2 regions of the Delftia sp. WSY_7 genome follow, and region 2 is predicted to be linked to the other one. Evidence: riboswitches for the same ligand, from Rfam matches in the RefSeq annotation. Region 2 holds a riboswitch; the other holds the start of a gene.
The links. A riboswitch is a leader RNA that binds a small molecule or an ion and turns the genes downstream of it on or off. The one in region 2 is predicted to bind glycine.
Positions count from the first base shown of each region.

Region 1: it holds a riboswitch for glycine, as region 2 does, so the genes downstream of both, gcvT (glycine cleavage system aminomethyltransferase GcvT) here and ACF8ME_RS10660 (D-amino acid dehydrogenase) in region 2, are expected to answer to the same signal.

Region 1 is NZ_JBICLB010000054.1:5,508-9,920, reverse strand. It holds gene gcvP (aminomethyl-transferring glycine dehydrogenase) at 1-779, opposite strand, end outside; gene gcvH (glycine cleavage system protein GcvH) at 851-1,225, opposite strand; gene gcvT (glycine cleavage system aminomethyltransferase GcvT) at 1,359-2,525, opposite strand; glycine riboswitch at 2,551-2,669, opposite strand; glycine riboswitch at 2,685-2,796, opposite strand; gene ACF8ME_RS26065 (fatty acid--CoA ligase) at 2,966-4,413, shown strand, end outside.
Region 2 is NZ_JBICLB010000024.1:98,024-102,436, forward strand. It holds gene ACF8ME_RS10655 (invasin domain 3-containing protein) at 1-1,350, opposite strand, end outside; glycine riboswitch at 1,871-1,981, shown strand; gene ACF8ME_RS10660 (D-amino acid dehydrogenase) at 2,075-3,406, shown strand; gene ACF8ME_RS10665 (FIST N-terminal domain-containing protein) at 3,448-4,413, opposite strand, start outside.

The DNA of each region.
Region 1 (4,413 bases), on a different contig from region 2:
AGGGTCAGCGCCAGCAGGTCGGTGGCCACGATGAAGGCGGCCTGCTTGCCATGCGCCTTGTCCACGTCGGCGCGCAGATCGTCGATGCGGCCGCTGGTGGCAGGGTACTGGGCCAGCACGGCGAAGTAGTCGCCCTCCATCAGCTGGTTCCATTCCTCCAGCGAGTTGGCCAGCAGCACCTCGATGCCCAGCGGCGCGGCGCGCGTCTGTATCACCTCGATGGTCTGGGGGTGGGCATCGCCGGCCACCACGAAACGGTTGCTCTTGCTTTTGACGGAGCGCTTGGCCAGCGTCATGGCCTCGGCGGCCGCCGTGGCCTCGTCCAGCATGGAGGCGTTGGCAATCGGCATGGCCGTCAGGTCGCAGACCATGGTCTGGAAGTTGACCAGGGCCTCCATGCGGCCTTGCGAGATCTCGGCCTGGTAGGGCGTGTAGGCCGTGTACCAGGCGGGGTTCTCGAGAATGTTGCGCAGGATGACGCCGGGCGTGTGCGTGCCGTAGTAGCCCTGGCCGATGAAGCTTTTGAGCAGCTGGTTGCGGCCTGCCAGCGCCTTGAGTTCGGCCAGCGCCTGGGCCTCGGTGGACGCTGGCGGCAGCGCCATGGGCTGGTGGCGCCGGATGGAGGGCGGGACGATGGCGTCGATAAGCGCATCGCGCGATGCCGCGCCGATGGCGCTGAGCATGTGGGCCTCGTCTTCGGGCGCGATGCCGATATGGCGGGCCACGAATTCGGTGGCGTTCTCGAGGGCGGCAAGGGGCTGGGTGGAGGACATCAGCATGGAGGGACCTGTCTCAAAAGCTGAAAAGCGCCAGGGCGGGCCCTGGCGCCCGTCCTGGCCGGAAAGTGGCGTCAGTTGCTCTGGGCAAAGGCCGTGTAGGCGGCTTCGTCGAGCAGCGCGGCCAGCTGGCCTGCGTCGCTGAGCTTGACCTTGAAGAACCAGCCTTCGCCCAGCGGGTCGCTGTTGGCCAGGGAGGGGTCGTCGCGCAGGGCCTCGTTGACTTCGACGATCTCGCCGCTGACGGGCATGTAGACATCGGCGGCGGCCTTGACGGACTCGACCACGCCGGCCACATCGCCCTGGTTGAAGCTGGTACCCACGGCGGGCAGGTCGACGAACACCACGTCGCCCAGCGCGTCCTGCGCGTGGAGGGTGATGCCGACGATGGCCGCGTCAGGGTTGGCGGCGTTGATCCACTCGTGGTCCTTGGAATACTGGATGCTCATGGCTTGCTCCGATAGAAACTGAAAAAACCTGTGAAAGGCGGTTTGAGAAAGGTCAGTGCGCACTGTAGCGGCATGCGATGGCAGGAAAAACGAATCCGCCGAACTCGATCCACGCCAAGCGCGCAGGCTGTCCTCAACCGCGGTGATAGCGGGGCGCCACGAAGGGCGTGGCCTGCACCTGCATGGGCACGGCCTTGCCGCGCACCATGGCCTGCAGCGTGGTGCCGACGGCGGCGCTGCCCGGCTCCACGTACGCCAGGGCCACGGGCTGGTTCAGCGTGGGCGACAGCAGGCCGCTGGTGACCTGGCCGACCTTGCGGCCGCCGGCATCCAGCAGCTCCGTGCCTTCGCGCACGGGCACGCGCTCCAGGGCCACCAGGCCCACGCGCTTGCGCGTGAGCAGCTCGGGCGACTGCAGCTGGGCCAGCACGGTGGCCGCGCCGGGAAAGCCGCCTTCGCGCTCGCCACCTGCGCGGCGGACCTTCTGCACGGCCCAGTTCAGGGCGGCCTCGGCCGGGGTGGTGGTCGTGTCCAGATCGTTGCCGTACAGGCATAGGCCGGCTTCCAGGCGCAGCGAATTGCGCGCGCCCAGGCCCACGGGCCTGACTTCGGGCTGGGCCAGCAGGGCACGGGCAAAGGCCTCGGCGTGGCTGGCGGGCAAGGAGATCTCGAAGCCGTCCTCGCCGGTATAGCCGCTGCGCGTGATGTACAGCTCGGCCCCCTCCCAGTCGAAGTGGCCGCCTGTCATGAACACCAGGCCGGCCGTGTCGGGCAGCAGGCGCTCCATGGCGGCTGCTGCCTGCGGGCCCTGCAGCGCCAGCAGGCCCCGGTCGAACTGGGGCTCGATTTCGCAGCGCTGGCCGATGCGGGCCTGGATGTGCGCCAGGTCTTCGTGCTTGCAGGCGCCGTTGACGATCAGGAACAGGTCGTCCTCGCGGCGCACGAACATCAGGTCGTCCAGAATGCCGCCCGCGTCGTTGAGCAGCAGGCCGTAGCGCTGGCGGTGTTCGCCCAGGCCCAGCACGTCCATGGGCAGCAGCGATTCCAGCGCCGCGCCGGCATCCGGGCCGCGCAGGCTGATCTGGCCCATGTGCGAGACATCGAACAGGCCTGCCGCCTCGCGGGTGTGCAGGTGCTCGGCCATCAGCCCCTGCGGGTATTGCACGGGCATGGAGTAGCCGGCAAACGGCACCATGCGCGCGCCCAGTTCCTGGTGCAGGTCGAACAGCGGGGTCCTGAGCAGATCGGTGGTGGAGGCAGCGGACAAGGAGGGCTCTCTTTCAGGCAAGGAACAAGGCATAACGCCATCCCGGTCCTCCGGGATGTGCTGCCCTGCTGTCCGCTTTACCTGAGAGATTCACCCGCACCTTCCATGCGTGGGGCTTGCTCCTTCGGTGGATGGGGCACACCGCCGTACCCTGCATCTCTCTCCAGCTAGGAACGCCTGCGGCCGTGGCGGCAGGCGGTGCCAGTCCTTTTGCCTGAGCGTTCGGGGCGAACCCTGCGCCTTCGGCGGTGCCGCTGCCTGCGACCGTTGCGGCCGGGCGGGCACTCTCTCCTGACCGGCGCATTCTAGCTGCGGCCAGCGTCCGCGCGGCTTCGGGATTTCCGCGGGCCGACTGCAACTCCATGCGCTTGCCTGCATGGATGCATTTGCAAATTGCATAACTGTCTAAAAAATCTCCTACATTGAGGTGCATCGATATATGAAATCTCGTGAGCGAGAAGGAAGAAGCGCACATGCAGCAGACGCTGGGAGACACATTGGCCTGGCCGGCACGTTACCTGCCGAACAAGGAAGCCCTGGTCGCGTGGGAGGGCGGCGAGCGCCGCGCCTGGACCTACGCCCAGCTCGATGCCGAAGTCAACCGCCACGCCCACGGCCTGGCCGAGCTGGGCATAGGCCATGGCGACGTGGTCGCGGCCTTTCTCTACAACACGCCGGCCTTTGTCTTCACCATGCTGGCGGCCGCGCGCCTGGGCGCCATCTTCAACCCCATCAACTACCGGCTGGCGGCGCAGGAGCTGGCCTTCATCCTCAAGGACGGCGCAGCGCGCGCCCTGGTGTTCGAGCACGAGGGCGGCGAGGTGGCCGCACGCGCCCAGGCCCTGCTCAAGGCCGAAGGCGGCGGCACTGGCGCAGGCATCGAGCACTGGATCTTTGCCGACGATGCCCCGGCCGACCCGCTGCCGGTCTGGGCCACGCAGCGCCTGTCGGCCCTGGCCAGGGGCCGCAGCAGCGCGCCGCCCCAGGCCCATGTGCGCGAGAGCGACCCCTGCATCCTCATGTACACCAGCGGCACCACGGGCCGGCCCAAGGGCGTGCTGCATACGCACCGCAGCAAGCTGGCGCACAACGCCCTCATGCACCAGACCATGCAGTTCACGCGCGACGACGTGGGCCTGGCCATGGCGCCGCTCAACCACACGGCCGAGCTGCACACCAGCTTTTTGCCGCGCCTGCAGGCCGGTGCCACCCAGGTGCTGCTGCGCCGCTTCGACGTGGCCGAGGCCTGGCGCCTGATCCGCGAAGAGCGCGTGAGCTTCTTCTTCGCGGCGCCCACCATGGTCACCATGTTGCTGGCCGACCCCATCGCCTCGCCCGAGCAGGCGCCCGCGCTGCGGCTTGTGGAGTACGGCGGCGCCTCCATGGCGCCGCACCTGATCCGCGAATGGACGCGCAAGGTCGGCAGCGACCTGGTCCAGGTCTACGGCACCACCGAGATGGGCCCCTGCATGTCCATCCTTCTGCCACGCGAGCAACTCTCGCACGCGGGCTCGGCGGGGCTGCCCTCCATGGGCCATGACCTCATCGTGGCCCGCTTGCGCGAAGACAACGCCCCCACCGACCCGGCCGAGGCCTGCCTGCCCGGCGAGGTGGGCGAAATCCTCGTGCGCGGCCCCTGCATGATGGCCGGCTACCTCAACCGCCCCGACGCCAACACCCGCGCCCTGGCGCACGGCTGGTACCACACGGGCGACCTGGGCCACATCGACGACGACGGCTATCTCTGGATCCGCGACCGCATCGACTACATGATCAATTCGGGTGCCGAGAACGTCTATCCCCGCGAAGTGGAAGACGCCCTGGTCGAACACGCCGATGTGCTCGAAGTCGCCGTCATCGGCGAGGCCGACGAGCGCTGGGGCCAGATCGTCGCCGCCCACGTGGTCGCCAAGCCTGGCGC
Region 2 (4,413 bases):
GTTGATCGTTCCATCAACCGACACCACGGCCCTGGGCGCATTTCCACCAGTCGGACTCAGTGCGATATTCGAATCTTTGATCGTCAATCCGTTGACGGTCATGTTCGACATGACCTGGAAGAACTGCTCGAGCTGCATTCCCCCGATAGGGTTGGGCAGATTCGTTACCGTGAAATTATCGACAACAATGTTGGAAACTGTGCCTGCACCGTTGCTTGCGGCAACGGAAATGGCCGAGCCCTTGTTATTGCCGTAATTTCCATTCCATATCGCGGAATTGATCGTGCTATTGGTAAAGAATACGTTTTGTGCGCCTTGATGAATCTCCGCGTACAGCTCGCAGTTGAACGGCGTCCCCTCTCCCGCAGGGGTTGGCGCCACATTCACCAAGCCGACGCGATCAATGGTGATATTGTTCGCCGGGGAGCCAACGACGAATACCGCTTCGCCACAGGTCATGTTGGGCGAATTGGTGAGCGTGATGTTCTTCCCACCAAGATAAAAAGTTTCCCAGGGGGAGTCCGCCCAGTTCTGGACTTGTATGACTCCCCCGAAATCGATGGTCAACGAGCCCGTGCCGGCTGGCACGGTGCCTTTGAGCCAGTACCAGGCACCACCGGCACCAGTGGTGGTGCCCGTATCGCCGCCGCTGATCATCTGGCTTTGACCACAGGCATTGGTGGCTCCCGTCACGGCGCCGGACTGGGCTCCGCTGATGAATGTATTGGCACAGCGCACGTAAACCGTCTGATTGTCGACATACGGATGGAGGTTTCCCGCCGCATCCTTGGATGTCCCGCTCTGTATGGTTCGTACCGACGTGGTCAGTGTCGGCGCAAAGACGATGGAAACATCGGCACTCGGATCCAGTGTTTGCAGCGTGTAGTTGGCTGCCTGAATGGCCGCTCGCAGCGTACATGCGCCAGCAAAGGTGCCCCCCAGCGTGCTGACACAGGTGGTTGGTGTCGTTGCATTGGCATTGGGAGCGTCGCTGTTGTCGGTGACCGTGAAGACGATGGTCGCCGCCAGTGCCGTGGATGAGATACCCGCGCATGAAAGCAGCAGCAAAGAGAAAAGGCACTTCGCTGCACGCCACTTGCGAAAAAATGCCGAACCAGGCAGGCGATTGAGAGCATGCATGATATTCCCCGTTTTCTCAAGGAGATATGACAGGAAAATGATTTTCCCAATGGCAATGGCCATCAGTTGTACCCAGCGCATTTGCATCGCCGTACCTCGAATAGTTCTATTTGAATCACGAGCCCACAACTCACCTTGCAGCCGGTGAGTTTGGAAGCAAAATTTTTCGCGCAGATCCTGCGCGTCAATCAAAAAAAGGCGGATTTCCATCAACGCTTGCGCGCTGCTCCACTACCCATTGAGCGGACACACCTTCAGTCGGGTTTGCGACGCAAAACATTCCTCCCTCGACAAACCATATTCACCGTGCTTGTATTTTTTCAGTGACGGACCAGTTTCCATGGACCCGCACCTGTGCAACGGTAAGTCGCCTATCAGACATATATACAACCCATGGTTAACCCATGCAGGTCCAATCGACCAGAACATGCACTGACAAACCACTGCACATATCGATAGGCTAAATCATGTTTTTTTCTATTTCAATAGTTTTTTTACATGAAACCAGAGACTCGTCCCAGCGCTACGAGGGAGGCGCTTGAGCGATCTAGGGAATACCCTGAATCAGCCACACCACATACAGGTAACTGGTGGTATCCCCAATACGACTGGAACTGGCTGCGCAAGCCCCATAGAATCGCCCCTGCAGGAGAGCAGGCGGGCGCCACGGTGCCGAGCCTCACCGAAGGCGCAAACTCCCATACACGCTCAGGTTCCGTACTGCAAACACAACATGCCGTCTGGAGAGCCGCCGCACGCAATGTGCGGCGCACCGAAGGAGCAAGCCCCGTTCCCATGGACGGTGGTGAATCTCTCAGGTACCAAGGACAGGGGGAGCGGCAGCTGCGTCACGACGGACGCCGGCTGCCTGCTATCCAGACCATAGCGGCCAGCTTTCGCGTGACCCGGCACATGCCTTTGAAAGGGCATCGTCATGCGCGTCATCGTTCTCGGAGCCGGCCTGATCGGCACCACGTCGGCCTACTATCTGCAATCCCTCGGTCATGAAGTGACCGTCATCGACCGCCAGGCAGCGCCCGGCGCCGAAACCAGTTTCGCCAACGGCGGGCAGATCTCGGTCAGCCATGCCGAGCCCTGGGCCAACCCCGGCGCACCGCTGAAGCTGCTGGGCTGGCTGGGCCGGCAGGACGCCCCCCTGCTCTTCCGCCTGCGCGCCGACATGCGCCAGTGGCTCTGGGGCCTGTCCTTCCTGCGCAACTGCACGCCCGCGCGCACGCGCCACAACATCCAGCAGATCGTTCGCCTGGGCACCTACAGCCGCGAGGCCCTGCAGCAGTTGCGGTCGGACACCGGCATCCAGTACGAGCAGCGCATGCAGGGCATCCTGCACTTCTATACGAACGCCCGCGAGTTCGAGGGCGCGCTCAAGCCCACCGAGCAGATGCAGGCCCTGGGCTGCGACCGCCGCCTGATCGATGCCGACGAGGCCGTGCGCCTGGAGCCGGCCCTGGCCCATGTGCGCGGGCAGATAGCGGGCGCCACCTATACGGCCGAGGATGAATCAGGCGACGCCAACCTCTTCACACGTGAGCTGGCGCGCATTGCCGCCGCCACGGGCGTGCAGTTCCGCCACGGCCACCACGTGACGGCGCTGCGCACCACGGGCGCGGGCGCCAGCCGCCATATCGACCATGTGGAGGTGACCAATGCCGAGGGCCGCTATGAACGCATCCAGGGCGACGCCTATGTGCTGGCCATGGGCTCGTTCAGCCCGCTGCTGGCCCAGCCGCTGGGGTTGCGCCTGCCCATCTATCCGGCCAAGGGCTACTCCGTGACCCTGCCGGTGCTGGACCCCGCCAAGGCCTATCAGGTCAGCCTCACGGACGACGAGTTCAAGCTGGTGTTCTCGCGCTACACGGGCGCGCAAGGCGACCGCCTGCGCATTGCGGGCACGGCCGAGTTCAACGGCTACGACCGCAACCTGGACCCCGTGCGTTGCGAGGCCATCGTGCGGCGCGTGCAGCAGCTGTTCCCCGGCGCCGGCGATACCGGCCGCGCCCAGTTCTGGAGCGGCCTGCGCCCCGCCACGCCCAGCAATGTGCCGCTGATCGGACGCTCGCCCATCGCCAACCTGTTCCTGAACACCGGCCACGGCACGCTGGGCTGGACCCATGCCTGCGGCTCCGGCATGGCGCTGGCCGACCTGGTCAGCGGCAGGCAGCCGGCCGTGGATTTCGATTTTCTGGGAGCCGCAGCCATGGACCCGGATCGCAGCGCAGGCACGGTGCGCCCGCGCGCGGTCTGAGGTGCAGACGGTGTGTACCGTGTGTACGGCGTGTACGACGCCTAGGCAGTGAACACCGTCAACACCCCGGCGAAGCGGTGCAGGCGGGCGTCCATGATCTCGGCTTCGGCAACGAAGCCGATCAATGGCACATCGCCCAGTGCGTGGCGCAGGGTGCGCAGTTCGGCATCGGGGCCGCCGAACAGGCCGCCGCCGCGGCCCCGGCAACTGATGTAGATGGCGCCACGGATGCGGGGCTGTACCTCGCCTTCGGGCGCCGCCTCCTCGGGCTCCGCCGCATCGCGCAGCGCAGCGCCCAGTTGCAGCAGTTCCTGGCGCGCGACCTGGGCCTGGCGGCGGCAGAAGATCACCGAATGCCCGGCCTCCACGGCCGATGACAGGGCCACGCCCTGGCGCAGCGGGTCCAGTCCGACCAGGGTCAGCACCTGGGCCTCTTCGGTCAGCACGCCGTGGGCCAGGCCCCGGCCCGGCGGCGCAATGGCCGCCAGCGTGGTGCGGACCGTGGTCAGCGCGGGCTGCCAGTCGCTGCCTTCCAGCTCCACGCCCAGCAGTTGCAGCAGGCGCTGCAGGGCCGGATCGCCATCGAGCCCGGTGACCAGGGCCCCGCGCGCCTCGGTGATCTCCAGCCCCTCGCCCAGCGGCACGCAGCCCTGGGCCATGCCCGTGATGCAGGGCACGCCGGCACCGAAGGCCACGCCTGAAAAGCCACCACGAAAAATGCCGCGCGCGTCCGCATGCTGCGCATGCAGATCCTCGGTACGGCAGGCGATCTGCACGCCCTCCACGCCATCTTCCCCGTCATCGCCCACGCCGCCGAACAGCAGGCCGGACTCGGTGCGCTCGGACAGCTCGTACAGCAGCTCGGCCAGCTCGGGCTGGCCGCCTGCGGCATGGACCAGGGCCGAATGGGCGGTGAAGCCGGCCTCGCCGCCAGGCGCATGCAGGGGCGCCAGGCCCGAATACAGGCGGTAGTGGGCGGCCGGTACATCCAGCAGCATCACCGCGAG